DNA from 2 places in the Brevibacillus sp. M2.1A genome. Region 2 is predicted to be linked to the other one. Evidence: predicted binding sites of a transcription regulator. Region 2 holds the regulator's gene; the other holds the start of a gene.
What was found. The regulator Rex, encoded in region 2, represses fermentation and respiration genes when NADH is low (regulators of the CRP and FNR family bind a similar motif). The targets are predictions, from matches to a motif close to TTGTGAAATATTTCACAA.
Positions count from the first base shown of each region.

Region 1: a site for Rex is predicted at 5,396-5,413, ahead of HP567_RS25655 (cytochrome ubiquinol oxidase subunit I). Genes of this name have one in related genera too.

Region 1 covers NZ_JABSUY020000001.1:5,384,813-5,392,797, forward strand. Annotated here, with positions in the region: gene cydC (thiol reductant ABC exporter subunit CydC) at 1-1,132, opposite strand, end outside; gene cydD (thiol reductant ABC exporter subunit CydD) at 1,129-2,874, opposite strand; gene cydB (cytochrome d ubiquinol oxidase subunit II) at 2,874-3,887, opposite strand; gene HP567_RS25655 (cytochrome ubiquinol oxidase subunit I) at 3,877-5,292, opposite strand; gene HP567_RS25660 (hypothetical protein) at 5,684-6,439, opposite strand; gene HP567_RS25665 (sigma-70 family RNA polymerase sigma factor) at 6,429-7,013, opposite strand; gene HP567_RS25670 (hypothetical protein) at 7,142-7,537, shown strand; gene HP567_RS25675 (pentapeptide repeat-containing protein) at 7,607-7,985, opposite strand, start outside.
Region 2 covers NZ_JABSUY020000001.1:3,264,593-3,272,577, reverse strand. Annotated here, with positions in the region: gene HP567_RS16245 (hypothetical protein) at 29-208, shown strand; gene HP567_RS16240 (amidohydrolase) at 272-1,576, opposite strand; gene HP567_RS16235 (redox-sensing transcriptional repressor Rex) at 1,593-2,216, opposite strand; gene HP567_RS16230 (ComEC/Rec2 family competence protein) at 2,232-3,137, opposite strand; gene dinG (ATP-dependent DNA helicase DinG) at 3,179-6,082, opposite strand; gene HP567_RS16220 (tetratricopeptide repeat protein) at 6,174-7,628, opposite strand; gene panD (aspartate 1-decarboxylase) at 7,711-7,985, opposite strand, start outside.

The DNA.
Region 1 (7,985 bases), 2.1 Mb from region 2:
TGCGACCGAGCAACGCCATTTTGCCCCCTTGAGCCACCTCAAAAGACACGTCCTGCACACTCCAACTGCTGGCTTGCGGATAACGAAAATGAACATGATCGAGCTTCAACCTGCCCCCAGCTTGATCAGGCACCTTTTCCTGCTGGACTTCCACTATGGATGGACGACCGCTCTCGATCTCCCGAAGCCGTCCCAGAGACTCCTTGTATTCTGGCATTCGCACAACTGCGTCAGAAATACGGGCAAACGCATCCATCAAAGGAAATGCGACCAGCCCAATCGCAGCAATCAACGTAACAGGAATCTGATTCGCAGCGGCAAGTCCGCCTGCCCAGATGACCAGTAAGACTATGGCTCCACCGATTGCACACTGCGACATCCACTGTATTCGCCATTCTCCGCGGCGAATGGCGTTTTCGATCTGGGAAGCTGTCATTTGCCGTCTTGTAAACGACTGGAGAAACTCCTGCGTACGACCACTGAGAATCCAGTCACTCATGCCAAAAACAGCATCAGTCAGCTCTCGGTATGCGGCCTGTCTCTCCTGCTTGAACCGACGACTCTTGGCAATGGATGACCACAAGACTACTGCCGGTGCAACAAACAGCAGAAAACCACAGTACAACGCCATCAAGAGCGCGAACATCCCGTCCATTCTCCCCAATGCCACAATACCTGCCCCGTAGAGGAGGACCGCCGAGACGGCTGGCAGCACAAAGCGCAGATAAACATTCTGTAGTTGCTCGATGTCATCCGCCAGTACACCAAGCAAATCTCCCGTACGAAAACGAGTGCGGAGAAGCTGCGCTTGCGGTTCGATGGCCTGGTACAATCGCACACGCATACGCGATAACACACGCAAAGCTGCATCGTGTCCGACCAGACGCTCCAGGTACTGAATGACTGCTTTGCTAAAGCCAAAAGCCCGGACAAGTACGATGGGAACATAGACCATTAAGACGTTTTCGGGCTTGAGTGCGGAGCGAGAAATTAGATACCCGGACGTATACAGCAGAGCACCCGCACATGCCACTGCCAAGGTTCCCAGCAAAGCCGCTGCGGCAAACTGCCAGAAAAACTGGCGAAAGTATGGAAAAAACCACCCCTGATTGCCTTCTCGCGCTTCCTTCATCCTTTCTCCCCCTTGGCACCAGCTGTCAACAACCGATAAAATACGCTTTTTTGTGCAACGAGCTGTTCAAAGGTGCCCGCTTCTACCAGTCGACCCTGATCGATTACCCAAATCCAATCCATGTCTCGCATCCAATGCAAACGATGCGTGGCAAAAAATACGCGCCTGTCCCCCAACACCGACAACATGGTCTGTTTGAGCTCCCATTCCGTTTCAATATCCAAGTGAGCGGTCGGCTCGTCGAGCAAAATCACTGGTCGATTGCCAAGCAGCGCACGTCCCAACGCAACCCGCTGTGCTTGTCCGCCGCTTAACGTGCGCCCCCCTTCGCCAATGATTTCGTCACAGCCATTTGGCAAGCTGTCCACCAGCTCTCCCAGACCGACATCACGAATCACCTGCTCCACCTGTTCCTGGGTCGCTTCCGGTTCATAGAAACGAATGTTATCCGCCAACGATTGATTGAATAAATACGGATGCTGCGGAATGTAAGCGATTTGCCGCTGCCACTCCCGCTTCGCATCCCCCGTAATGGGTTGCCCATCTACGTGTATCACGCCAGCTTCGGGATCAGAAAAACCGCCTAGCACTCCGAGAAGGGTTGATTTTCCTGCCCCGCTCGCCCCTACAATGCCCACTCTTCTCATGTTGCTGCCCAGTTCCGCAGATATCTCACCCAGTACCTGTCTGCCATCCTCACCGACGACCCGAATATCGGACAAGGTAATCGTTCCATTCCATACATCTTTCAGAGACGTCTGACTATCTGATGCTTGTGGTTCCGCCTTATGATCATCAGTGGCGGCATGATCGATAATGGAACGAATCGTCCCCAGCGCTTCCTTTCCATCCAATGAGGCGTGGTAATCCGATCCAAGCATCCGTACTGGCAAAAAGTACTCCGGTGCAAGAATCAGGATGACCAATGCCGTTTCAAAGCCAAAGCTCCCTTCAATCAGCCGCAATCCAAGACCAACCGCCACAAACGCGACAGACAGCATGCTAAAGAAGTCGAGTGCCAAAGAAGACAAGAAGGCCACGCGCAACGTGCGCATCGTAGCGGATCGATATTGATCGCTCACTCTTCCTACAGTCTCCCCATGGTCTTTGCTGCGTCCCAAAAACCGGAGCGTCGCAATCCCGCGAAGTGAATCGGTGAAATGATGGGACAGCATTCGATACGAACGCCATTGCTTGTCTGCCTGTTTACGCGCCGCCAGACCGAGAACGATAAAAAATCCGATGAGAACAGGCATCGTCACCGTCAGGATCAGTCCAGAAATAACATCTTGCGTGTAGACAAATGCCAGAAGCGGAAACGTAACAAAAACCATATCCAGCGTACGCGGAACAGACAACTCCAGGTAGGTACGTACACGATCTACACCTTCCAAGACAAGCGTAACAAGCTTTCCGCTTCCTTCACTGGCTGCAAAACGTGGACCACGCTCGAACAATCGGGATAAAACTCGCCCTTGCAAAGACTCACTGGAGGCTTCAGCAAAACGACCAGCGATTTTCTTTTGCAGCCAAACGATGGTATGACGAGCGGCTATCATGACCAAAAACAGGGCAAGCGACTGATACGCCATATGAACCGCTTGACCTTCAAACAAGATCGAGATCGACTTCTCCAAAAACACTGCCTGACCGATAATCGCCGCACTTTGCAGGAGGGAAAGACCGGCTAGCAGCAGCATAACCGGTCGGATTCCTTGTAATCGGAACAATTCCTTGTCCATTAATACTCCAAATGATCCTTTTCAGTGACTCGTTTGTGGAAAACGAAGTAGCTCCAAGCCTGATAGGCTAGCACGAACGGTAAAAGCACTGCTGCAACAATGGTCATTGCTTTTAACGTGTATGGACTCGAAGCTGCATTATAAAGGGTCAAATCAAACGCGCTATCAATCGTGCTGACCATCACCCGTGGGAACAAACCGATAAACATCGAGACGAATGTCAACAGGATCATCGCGCCTGTCATCCCGAAAGCCCAACCTTCCCTGCCTTGTCTCAGGTAGTGACGAGCCAGTACAAAGGCGATAACACCTAAGAGTGTGGCTGCTGTCAACAATACACCCTGACGTTCAAACAGATCGGTTACCATGAATGTCCACCCTACAAGCACTGCCATGAGAACCGCTTGCACAGGCAACAACTTTGCTGCCAGTACACGTGATTTTTCACGCAGCTCGCCTACTGTGCGCAGCGAGATAAAGTTCAGACCGTGCAGCAAGCATAATCCCGTGACTGTCACACCTGCCCACAACGAGTATCCATTCACAATATCAGAGAAGCCCGCAGTCATTTCCATATTTTGATCAATCGGCACACCCTTCACCAGGCTGGCAAACACCATTCCAAACAACATCGGCGGTACAAAGCTTCCAATCAGAATCGCTGCGTCCCACGTCTTTTTCCAAGCCTCGCCTTTCCCTTTGCCTCTAAATTCAAATGCTACCCCTCGCCCAATCAACGCAAGCAGAATTAGCGTAAGCACAAGATAATAGCCGCTAAACATCGTGGAATACCACTCTGGGAACGCTGCGAACATCGCACCAGCGGCTGTAATCAGCCACACTTCATTGGCATCCCAGAACGGGCCAATCGTATTGATCAGAACCCGGGTTTGCAAATCATTTCGTGAGAGCAGGCGCGTCGCCATGCCGACACCAAAGTCGAAGCCTTCGAGAAAGAAAAATCCGGTAAACAGAACGGCAATGAGCAGGAACCACAGTTCATTAAGCCCCATAACGTTCACTCCTTACACGATCAAATGGATCTTGAAGCTGTACATTCTCTACTTCCTCATGACTATCCAATTCCGGCCCTTTTTTGGCCACACGAGCAAACAGATAAGCCAAGAGGCACAGCAGGATAAGATAAATCGTCGTGAAGGCGATGAGAGAGAACCATACCGCTCCTGTGCTAACGCTTGGGGAAACCGAATCTTCAACACGCAACAGCCCGAATACCGTCCATGGCTGACGACCTACCTCCGTCATGATCCACCCAGCCGAGTTTGCGATGAATGGCAACGAGATACCCGCAACCATCAACTGCATGAACCGCTTGTTTGGCTGTTCCAGCTTTTTGCGCAAAGCGAGATATGCCCCGTACAAAGCCAGCAAAATCATGGCACTACCGCCCGCTACCATGATGCGGAAGCTCCAGAAGGTCGTCCGAACAGGGGGAATATAGTTTCCTGGACCGTAAGTTTTCTCATACTCCGCCTGCAACTCCAACATGCCCGGGACAGAACCTGAAAGTGAGTTGTACGTCAGAACACTAAGCAAATATGGAATTTTTATTTCAAAGCCGTTTTCTTGTTTTTCTGGATCAATCGTTGCAAAAACCGTCCAAGGAGCCGGGTCCGCGCTTGTTTCCCACAGCCCTTCGCTCGCTGCCATTTTCATCGGTTGGGTAGCAACCAAATATTGTGCCTGACCATGACCGAATTGAGCAATCGCAAGCGAGGAAATCAATGCTACCACGATCGCAATTTTGAAAGATTGCGCAAAGAATGTAACGTCTTGTTTTTTCAATAGCTTCCAAGCACTGATACCTGCTACCAGAAAGGCTCCTGTCGCAAATGCCGCAAATACGGTATGCGGGAATTCATATAGTAATTGTCCATTGGTAAGAAGAGCGAAGAAATCGACCATCTCTGCTCGTCCGTTATTGATTGCGAAGCCGACTGGCTGCTGCATGAACGAGTTGGCTGCAAGAATCCAAAGAGCCGAAAGAATCGTTCCAATGGATACGAGCCAAATACATGCGAGATGCACACCTTTGGACAAGCGATCCCAACCGAATACCCATAGTCCAATAAAAGTCGATTCGAGGAAGAATGCCAAGAGAGCCTCAATCGCTAGCGGTGTTCCAAATACGTCGCCGACGAATCGTGAGAAATCTGACCAGTTCATCCCAAATTGGAACTCCTGCATAATCCCTGTCACAATCCCGACAGCAAAATTTATGAGCAAAAAGGTTCCCCAAAACTTGGCCATTTTTTTGTACAAGTCATTCTTTTTTACCACATACATCGTTTCCATAATGGCTACTAATAAGGACAGCCCGATGGAAATCGGCACAAAAACAAAATGAAAGATCGTTGTTATCGCAAATTGAAGTCGTCCCAAATCCACTATATCCATGTACAAGATCCCTTTCTATTCGCGTTTTGGCCTTTATGTACCGGAATTATACCAGTGGGGAAATCCGCATTTATTACGACTTTGTGAAAAATATCACAAATATATGTGAAAGAATTCACAAACAATTCTCTCTCCTGTAACCCCCTTTTCGCATTCACCTTCGTGAGAGAGTTTTTGGTTTTACCCTGTATATTTCCGGTCATGTGTAATTGTAGCAGGACTTTTGACCCTAGAGGGTGTCCGATTCGTTACATGATTTTTAACACTCTGTGACGGCACATACAAAAATGGGCCCCGTTACAAGGCCCATCTTGAGTGGAATACCCAGATGATCCCCGACCTCGAAAAATCGAAGTCGGTGTGCCTGGGTACGTGGTTAAGTGACAACTGCTTATTTTTTGACGGATTTCGTTGACAAGGATTCGATGATGTTGCCGATAGTCGCAGCATCGAATCTCTTCTCTGCCATCTGGTACAACTCGTACGTGAATCCTTCATGCTCCCAAATCACGATCCCGTTGGCGAAATACACCTTTTTCCCGCCAATGGTTTCGATCTTGACACCCTCTGTCGTGCTGATGCCGTTTTCACCACCGTTTGAAATCAGCAAGGAAATAAACTCTTTCTCTTTTTTATACTGAACTTCTACCATATGCTCGCCTTGAACGACCGCGTTCACATAGGAATAATGCTCTGATAACCATGTCGGTGCGGGAAAGTCCATTTTGCTGGCTGCGCGTGCTTCTTCCAATGTCATCTGTGGGGGGGCCTTGGGTTCTACAGGTATCTCGATTACTTGGGAATTGGACTGAGTAGCAGGCTGTTCTTTATCGTATTGGGTAATTTCCATGTTCCCGACCTGAAAGCGTGCCAAGATCGTCTGGAGCATTTCTTGGGCAAACGATGTAGTCGAAAATGCGCCTAAAAGGCAAACAACAGCAACAGCACTAACTGAGACAGCTTTCCATTTATTCGTTTTCATAGAGATCCCGTCCTTTTTCCTATCATGTAATTGTATGTTTCCTGATTCCAATTTGAATTTCAGCCGATTGTATATGCTGGCTTTTGGAGTGGCGTCATCTAATTCCAGATCAGTAAGCAAGTCGGTGAGTTCACGAAAATCGTTTAGATCATGCTCACTCTTCATAGCGGAAGCCCCCTTTTTGCAATTCCATTTGCAGCTTTTTCAAGCATCTGTAGAGAACGACGCCAATATTTGAACCACTGACACCAAGAAGTTCTGCAATTTCCGCGTTTTTAAGACCAGCCGCATATTTCATGGCGATGATATTGCGTTCCTTGTCACTCAGCTTGGCCAGTGCTTGAAATAAGGCTCGATGATTATCGTCGCGGATCACAATGTCCTCCGGTGACGACTTCGGCAAGACCAGATTCAGAATCGAATCCAATGAAAAGCTGATCCTTTTCTTCTGTAAGCGAAAGTAATCTGTTACTGCATTTCTGGCGATCGCAAACAACCAAACCTCAAAGTTTGATTTATCCGGCGAGAAGCTGCTGTATTTTGAAATCACCATTTCAAACACATGACTGCATATTTCTTCCGCTGTGTAGTGATTATTGATACGATAGCAAATATATTTGTAGACGCGCTTATAGTACGCACCATAAATTTGAGTAAAAGTTTCGGTCGACATGCTTTCCGCTTGCTTTTCGTGTTCTTCTTTATGGCAGATGCCTGTGTTCACTTGGGCAATCTCCAATTACTTCCCCTCCCTTCTGGATGGAATAAACAAATTGCGCAATTTGTTTGGTTGTGAGCCTCACGCTAGTTAATACGGCAAAAGTAGAATTGTATTAACAACCATTTTTAAAGAACGGAGGAAATGACATGTGGACACCCTATGAAGAAATAAGGAAGCATCCCGCTGATTTTCGAGTAAAATATCGATTTTACTCGGAAAATGAAGGCGGCAGAAAGGTGACACCGTTTCAAGGCTATCGAAGTGATTTTTCTTACGAGGGAGATGACATAAGCCTAACAGGCATCTTTGCCATCCATACTGAATTTGAAGATGATCACGGAGAAATCATTTTAGATAACACAAGCCCTGTTCCTACAGAAGGAACTGCACGCATGTGGATTCTTTTCCCCCAGATGCGTAAAGAAGTCCACACAAAAAGAATGGAGCTTGGGGTGATCGGATATTTTATGGAAGGTTCGAGAAGAGTAGGAGTAGTCGAAGTAATAGAAATAGTTGGGTTGCATTCCAATCCAGACTCGTAATCTTGGAGGGAACCATATAACTTGAGAAAAAGCAGGCTGTCAACGAATGACACCCTGCTTTTGGTTCTTTTATTTAGCCCAGTGCGGCGGACGCGTAAACAACGGTGGCAGCTTGGTGCTGGCATCACCCTTCGCCGCGTTGAGCTGAACCTGCGTGAGAAACAACGTCTCCGTCAAGTTCGCTCCACTTACATCTGTATCGCGAAAATCCGCACCAATGAGGTCGGCTCCCCGCAAATCCGCTCCCCTCAGATCAGCAGCAATCAAATAAGCCCCGCGTAATTGGGTGCCTCGTAAATCAGCGCCTTTGAGCTTGGCACCGATGAGATCAGCTCCTCGGCCATAGGATTTTCCTTGCTTGCCCCCTTTGTACTTGGCAACCGCGTCCTTGCGTACCAATTCACTTGTCTGTAGCAATAGTTCATTTACTTTTGCTCGATGAAGTGCG
Region 2 (7,985 bases):
TACACATACACCCCGAGGAGGTGAGCGCGTGACATCTTCGCAACAAACTACATCTCCTGACATACTTGGGTTTCTGTTACAGGAATACCGCGTCTCCTGGGCAGGATTGTCGTCTCCCTTGCGTCAATGGTCGCACACACCCACTCTTCATTTTCGCCATCATCTCCTGACAAAAGCTGTGGCAAAAATGAACAACGGAACGTCGTAGTATCCAATTCCCCTACCTACACCTGCACTGCCTTACTCCTGTCCCCCACCTGACAGGAGCCTTTTACCGTTTTAACGTTTGGAATACGCGGTTCGCTTCGTAAATCGCGCGCTCCTCATCGATGGTCAACAGCTTATGGTTACGCATCAAGAATTTACCCGCTACAATCGTATCTTTCACATCTCGTCCATTTGCCGCGTACACCACGTGTGAAATCGGTTGGTGCGCCGGGTGGAAATGGGCTTGATGGCTATCCATCACGATCAAGTCAGCTTGCTTGCCTACTTCAATGCTTCCAAGCGTTTCTTCTTGGAATACCCCTTCTGCGCCATAACGGGTAGCCATGCGAAGCGCTTCCTCTGCTGGAACTGCTACTGGATCGTTGTTCACACCTTTGTGCAGAATCGCAGCGAGCTTCAATTCTTCGAACAGATTCAAATTGTTGTTACTTGCAGAGCTGTCTGTACCGAGCGATACGCTTACGCCTTTTGCCAACATTTTCGGAACAGGCGCAACACCGCTTGCCAGCTTCAAGTTGCTGACTACATTATGAGAAACTCTCACGTTGTATTTTGCCAAAATGTCGATTTCTTCATCCGTTAGGTGAACAGCGTGCGCGACGAGTGTTGGGCGATTGAACATACCCAGCTTTTCCAAGTGAGCGACTGGACGCAGTCCGTAGTCCTTCTCGTTTTGACCGACTTCCCAAGCGGTTTCTGACATATGGATATGAAGCGGCAAGGACAACTCATCAGCTTTTTCGATAATTTGGGTAATAAATTCTGGCGAGCAGGTATACGGCGCATGCGGTGCCATCATGACGGTAATACGTCCGTCTGCCTGATTATGCCATTCTTTTGCAAAAAGTGTCGCGTCCTTCAGCTTTGTTTGACGTTCTTCTTCGGAGCACAGACCGATCATTCCTCGGCAAAGGCGGGCACGCATTCCAGCTGCATCGACTTCCTTCGCCACAACATCCATATGGTCATACATATCCACAAACGTGGTAGTTCCGGTACGAATCATCTCAATAAGCGACAGTTGGGTACCCCATTTTACTGTGTCACCCGTGAATTGCGCCTCCAATGGCCACATTTTGTCTTCCAGCCATTGTTGTAGCGGCAAATCATCTGCATAACCACGTAGGAGGGACATACCAGCATGTCCATGCGTGTTGATTAACCCAGGCAGTATGTAGTCTCCTTTTTGATCGATAACTTCATCGTATCCCGCTTCCGACAGGTCCTCAGGAGTTGGGCCCACATACGTAATCTTGTTGCCTTCGAATGCTACGGCACCATCGTAAATGACTTCATTCGTATCGTTAACGGTAATGACTGTTGCGTGAATGAGGATCGTCTTTTTCATAGTATACACTCCATTCTTATGTCAAGTAGTAGGCCAAGCTTTGCAGGTTGGACGTCACGTCCGCATAGTGAATGCGAACATCCTTTCCTGCGCGAATCGTCGTAGGGGCAAAATTCAAGATCCCCCTGATACCCGCTTGAGTCAACTGATCACATACGGATTGCGCTGCAGGGGCCGGTACCGTAATAATCGCCAGCTTGATTTGCTTTTTAACGATTGTCTCTTCCAGCTCTGATAAAGGCTGAATCGGTATACCTGCGACTTTTTTGCCCTGCTTCTCTGGATTATTGTCAAAGATGGCCGCAATCCGCATGTTATCTTTCAAATAAGCGTTGTAGTTACTGATGGCATGGCCCAAATGCCCAGCTCCGACCAAAGCGACACGGATTTCATCCGTTAGCTTCAGGATTTCACGTATTTTTTCCACCAGATAATCGACATCATAGCCGATTCCCTTTTTTCCAAAATCACCAAAAGCTGCAAGATCTTTTCTGATTTGGGCAGGATTCACATCAAGATTCTTGCCCATCTGTTGGGAGGAAACGGTGGTCACCTCAACTTGCTGCAAATAACTGAGGTAACGCAGATAAATCGGCAAACGACGGACGACCGCTTCTGAAATCTTTTCGTGTTTTGCCACGTTCGGTCTTCCCCCCTAATTCTTTTGCTTCAAAATCCGATATTCTTTTCCATTCGATAAAATGGTAATGGAACCGTCGTGGCTGGTAACGTATGTCTCGGCCCATGACTCACCCAAACGCTCTATGACCTCCGTCTGACCGTCTTTCATTTGATCCCGTGATCGGCCTGTCTGAATAATGGCGACCTGAGGATCGACCTGCGTCAGAAACGGTTGTGAAGATCCCTGATTGCTTCCCTGACCGGCTACCTTTAGCACTTCCGCCTTCAGTTTGTCATTTTGCCGTTCCAACAGTCGCTCCTCTGCTTTTTCATTCACGGCACTCATAAACAAAAACCGCAGTTGACCGTGCGTCAATCGAAAAACAAGAGAATTGTTCTGAGGCGATAAAAATAACGGTTCATCCGGAAGCAATACTTCCATGGAGATTTCTTGGTCAAGAGTGAGTACTTGTCCTTGCTCTGCTTCCATCTGCTTTTGGTTGGAGCGAAGCAGCACGACATGCCGAATGGATGGTGCGATCAGCTTTGGCAAAATGACAGCATCGATGAGCACTTGTTGGCTCAATGAAGCGTAGCCTCCCATATGTTCCGGCTGGTCGTTCGTCAACACCACAAAATCGAGCCGTGTAATCTTGAGCTCTGCCAAGCGCGCTGAAAGAACGGGCCAATCTTCTGACGTACCCGTATCAATCAGCATCGTTTTGCCGCCTGGCATTCTCAAAAGCGTACTCTCACCTTGTGGAAGTGCGAAGTAGGTGATTATGAGACCCGAAAATTCCTGTTCTGTCTCGGTTTCAAACGGGTCATCTATCTTCACTGCTGCTTCTTGCAAATACAAATGGCTATCAATCGAGCATGCGCAAAGGAAAAACACACTCAGAACTACTATCCACCAACGCCACTCTTTTTTCCATAACATTTATTTTATCACCTTAATCCCTATGAGACTATTGCTTCATTTTATGAATCTGACAGGGATTGCATACTAAGGAATGGCTCTATGCGCTCTCGCAGAGTTGGCCATGGACCGCTTTCGATTTGAAATGGCGGCAAAGATTGAAGGAATGAGCGTCCATATCTCGACTCAACCACACGCGTGTCGAAAACGATCACGACCCCTCTATCCAAGTGATGGCGAATTAATCGCCCCACCCCTTGCTTAAATTGTAGAACGGCTTGTGGAAGAGACAACGACATAAAGGCGTTTTTTCCTTCTGCCTTCAAAAGCTCTGCCCTTCCTTGATAGACAGGATGATTCGGCGGAGCAAACGGAAGGCGAACAATAACTAAACTGCTCAGCCATTCCCCCTGGATATCGACACCTTCCCAGAAGCTGCTAGTTCCAAGCAGCACACTTCTCTCCATGCTTCGGAACAGTCGCACCAGCTTGCTCCGATTGTTGCTATCAATCCCGTGACCGAATAACGTATACGGTTCTGGAGCATCTGCCAGTCGTTCTTTCATCGCTTGGTAAACAAGTCGAAGCATCGAATGGGAGGTAAACAGGATCAGCGTCCTTCCTTTCGAAGCCAGTACGACGTCCACGCACCCTTGAATGACCGCCTCCAAGTACGTGTGGTCACTCTCTTTGCCTGGTGCGGGGAAATCAGATGGAATCAACAGCAGCCCCTGCTCTTCATAATGAAACGGCGATGGCAGTGACAAGGTACGCACTCGTTCCTCGGGAAGCTGGTCGAGACCAAACTGGCTTTTGATGTAGGAGAAGCTGTTCTTGACCGTCAGAGTGGCTGATGTCAAAATCAGACTCCGCTTTTGTGCGAAAAGCGGTTCTGCCAGTGAGTCGGCAACCTTCAAGAGTGCCGCTGACAAATGAACCTGCTTGCGAGCTGTACGGGACTCTACTTCCATCCAATACACATACTCGGCATCCTGCTCAAGTAAAAAGAAGTGAAGCAGCTCCACGGCGTTCTGCCAGTCTTTGATGAGACCGAATAAATCTGTCAGTAGACTGCGTACGGCAAAAGGAGGCTTTTCCTCTTGCGGAGTCGTTCGCAAAAGCTGTTCGATGCCCGCTGCATATGCAGTCATCCCTTCAATCAGCTTTTTGGTTACTTTGCGTATCTTCTCGTGTTTGCCTACAAACGATTCAATTCGATAACGTACCGTCTCACGCCCAGCGTCCGTCGTCTCCTCCGCACGATCCGATGCCCATGCATACAAGAGCTGTGTCCATTGCTGCGCTTTCTCTCGCAAGGCAGCGGACTGTTTTCTTAGCTCCAAAAGCTTGGCAGCGACATCTTCTTGTACCGCAGGCATCCAGCTTTGCAGCTCTTCTGCGAAGCGGGCTATAGCCCCACCCTCCTCAACCGATGCACGATCTAACAAGAAAAGAAGCTGCGTGGTTGAAAACTGCTTGCCTAAATGCTGTGTCGCTGCATCCTCCAAATGATGGGCCTCATCGACGATAGCAACTTCATACGAAGGGAGGATTCTGTTTTCCGCTTGCAAGTCGCTGATGAATAGGGCGTGATTGACGATGAGGACATCGACATCGCGTGCCCGTTCCTTCGCCTGGAAATAGTAACAGCGACTAAACCACGGACAAGCCCGATTCAAACAGGAACTCGTATCACTTTTTACCTGTTGCCACAGCAGTTGACCACTTGGAGGCATGCTCAGTTCTTCCACGTCACCGGTAACGGTTTGTGTGAGCCACGTCAGCATCTGTCCTTTGACCAAGCGCATTTCTTGGCTGCTTCCTTCTACAGGTTCGTCTACGGCTTGTTCAAATTTACGCAAGCATAAGTAGTTTCCTCTGCCTTTTAGTGTCGAAGCCGTAAACGAAAACGGCAACGACTCCTGCAAGGTAGCGATTTCCTTATGGAATAGCTGTTCCTGCAATTGAATGGTATTGGTACTGACCACCAGCTGTTGCTGATTGTAATGAGCCCAAATGATCCCCGGCAAGAGATAGGCTAATGATTTTCCCGTACCTGTCCCTGCCTCTACCAATAAATGGGCGCCATTCTCCATTGCCTCATAAACGGCATGCATCATTGCTTCCTGAGCATCCCGACGTTGATATCCCGACATTTTTGCCTGCATGTACCCGTTTTCGCCCAAAACCTCCTCGAGCTGGTCGGCAAACGCTTTCGTCACTGTCGCATCGACATGAGGACGCTTTAGAGACGCTGTTAATTTTTCTTCGCGCTTCCGTAGAGCCAACTGGCGATAAATATCCCACATGTCTGAGGAATCCGTTTCGGTTGGGGTTCCATCCAGCTCTGGCAGTTCTATGAGCTTTTCCATCTCGATCTGACGTAAAAGAACCTCGATATCCGAGCGAAACGAAGAAACGAGCATCTGCAGGCGCTGGATCGTCACGAGTGGCAGTCTCTTTAAAATATCCAGCAAGTGGAGAAACAGCTGCGCCGTTGCGAGTGCATCACTATCTGCTTGATGGGGATTATCGTGCTCGATTTCCAGCTCAGACGCCAGTTCTCCGAGTCTGTAGCTATTTTGCATTGGCAAAAGAACACGGGATAGCTCCACTGTATCGAGCACGTAGCCGTCAAACGCATAATAGCCCTGGCTCAGCAGGGCTTCTTGTAAAAATTGGAGATCAAAGCTTGCATTATGTGCTACAAATGCTCGTCCGTCCAATAAACGTAAGAAATCTGGAAACACTTCTTCCAAGGAAGGAGCATCTGCAACCATTTCATTGGTAATCCCTGTTAATTGAGTAATAAACGGTGGAATATCCTGGCCCGGATGAATCAGGGTGGAAAAACTCTCGGTAATCTGCCCGTCATCGATTGCGACAGCACCAATCTGAATGATGCTATCCCCTTGGCGTGGATGGCTTCCCGTCGTCTCAAAATCTACAACTAGTAATCGATTCAAACGTTGTCACCTCGTAACCTGGGCGGAAACATTCAATCCGCACCCATTCACATTCGGCAACGATGGGAAATATTCCTGCTCTCCTGTACATTTAAGGCTGTACGAGCTCGGTTTGCATTTCTGTTTGACCGAGCTTGCTTGCACACAATTGCAGATAGATGGGGATTTCCCATAACTGTTCTGCGAATGGCAATGCCCGTTGAAAATATTGTTCAGCTAGGCGCCAATTTTCTTCCACAACCGCGATTCTCCCCAGATGAAAATACCCTAACGAACGTACATATGGCTCAGCGTCTTCCAGGAAATACTTTGCCAACCGTTTTGCTTCTTGTGTATCCCCCAGCTTTTCGTATGCGGAAATCATCCCGGATTGTCCGAGGCGATTGTCTCGGTTTTTCTCTAGTATGATCCGAAACGCTTTGATCGCTTCGTCTACCCTTCCGTCAAACAACAACATCCAACCATAACTAAAAAGAAAGTCATCATTTTCGGGTGCGAGACTAATCGCTTTTTTAACGAGCGTCAATGCCCTTTTCGTACCCGCAATGAGCCATGTATTCCAGGCCAAGCCATGCCACGTCCAGCCTTCTTTTGGGGAACGCTCCGTCAAAAAGTGATAGCAAATCTGTGCCCGGTGGTAATTGCCCACTGTTTCGTATAAAGAGGCCATTTCCTGAAGAGTATCGCTGTCCAAATCACGTGTCGGCAGTTGCAAGCCTTTCGGTGGGCTCCATTCCACCGTCTGGTCCATCGTATGCAATAACTTGGCAGCACGCAGCCATAGCATCTGCGCTTCCCAATCGTGCTCGTTTTTTTCTAAATACGGTTCCAATTCGTCCAAAGCTTCCTGTGCATCGCCATCTCTTAAATAGCAGAGCGCGAGGTTGTACTTGGCTTCTTCCTGTTCCGGCTTGATCTCGAGAGACGTCTTGAAAGCTTGCGCCGCCTCCAGCCATTGCTCCTCTTCCGCAAGTATGCATCCGATGGCATTAAAACTGATGGCCACAACGGTAGGTGAGCCTGCCGTCCTGCCGAGAAGACGGAATTCCCGAAAGGCTAATTCTGTTTCCTCACACAAAAGGAGACTGTAAGCGTAGTACAAGCGCCCACTTTCCCAGTCTGGCGATTTTTGAACTAGTTCTGCAAAGCACTTTTTTGCGTCTTGAAACATGCGCAGATGATAAAAGCCTTCCCCACGTCGAAAAATCGGCTCGTATGGACCCGCTTCCGGGGAATACTCTTTCTTTTTTCCCTCTGCTGTTTTTTCTGTTTCTACTGCCTTTGGTGATTCTGCATTACCCTTCAACTGATCCGGCTTTTTCTCTTCTGCCGGAAGCTGTCCTTCCATTTCCTTGATGTTACGGATCGCATTCGATAATTTTTCTTCGAATTGCAGCCACAGGTCTACGACTGTATCACTTACTTGGCGCAATTGAAACAATTGTTCCGCGAGCTGAAGACGTTCTTGTTCAGAAGCCCCCTGCCACTTCTCTTCGATCGTCTGCGCTTTGTTCCGAAGCGTATGAAACCAGTCTTCGATTTTCACAAGAAAAGCCACCCCCTATGAGGCATGAGTACTTTCATTGTCTCACAAGGCAGGTGGCTCTATGCAGGAGTCGACAGATCGCTTACAGAATCGTCGCGTGTACTTCTTCTGCAATCAATTCTTTGATCTGATTTTTTTCATCCATGATGGCGACACGTGGCTTGTAGGTTCTCGCCTCTTCATCCGTCATCATCGCATAGGCAATAATAATAACGATATCGCCCTCTTGTACAAGACGTGCAGCTGCTCCGTTCAAGCAAATGACGCCACTGCCTGGAGCACCTTCGATGACGTATGTTTCCAGACGCGCTCCGTTGTTGTTATTGACGATTTGTACTTTTTCATTTGGCAAAATAT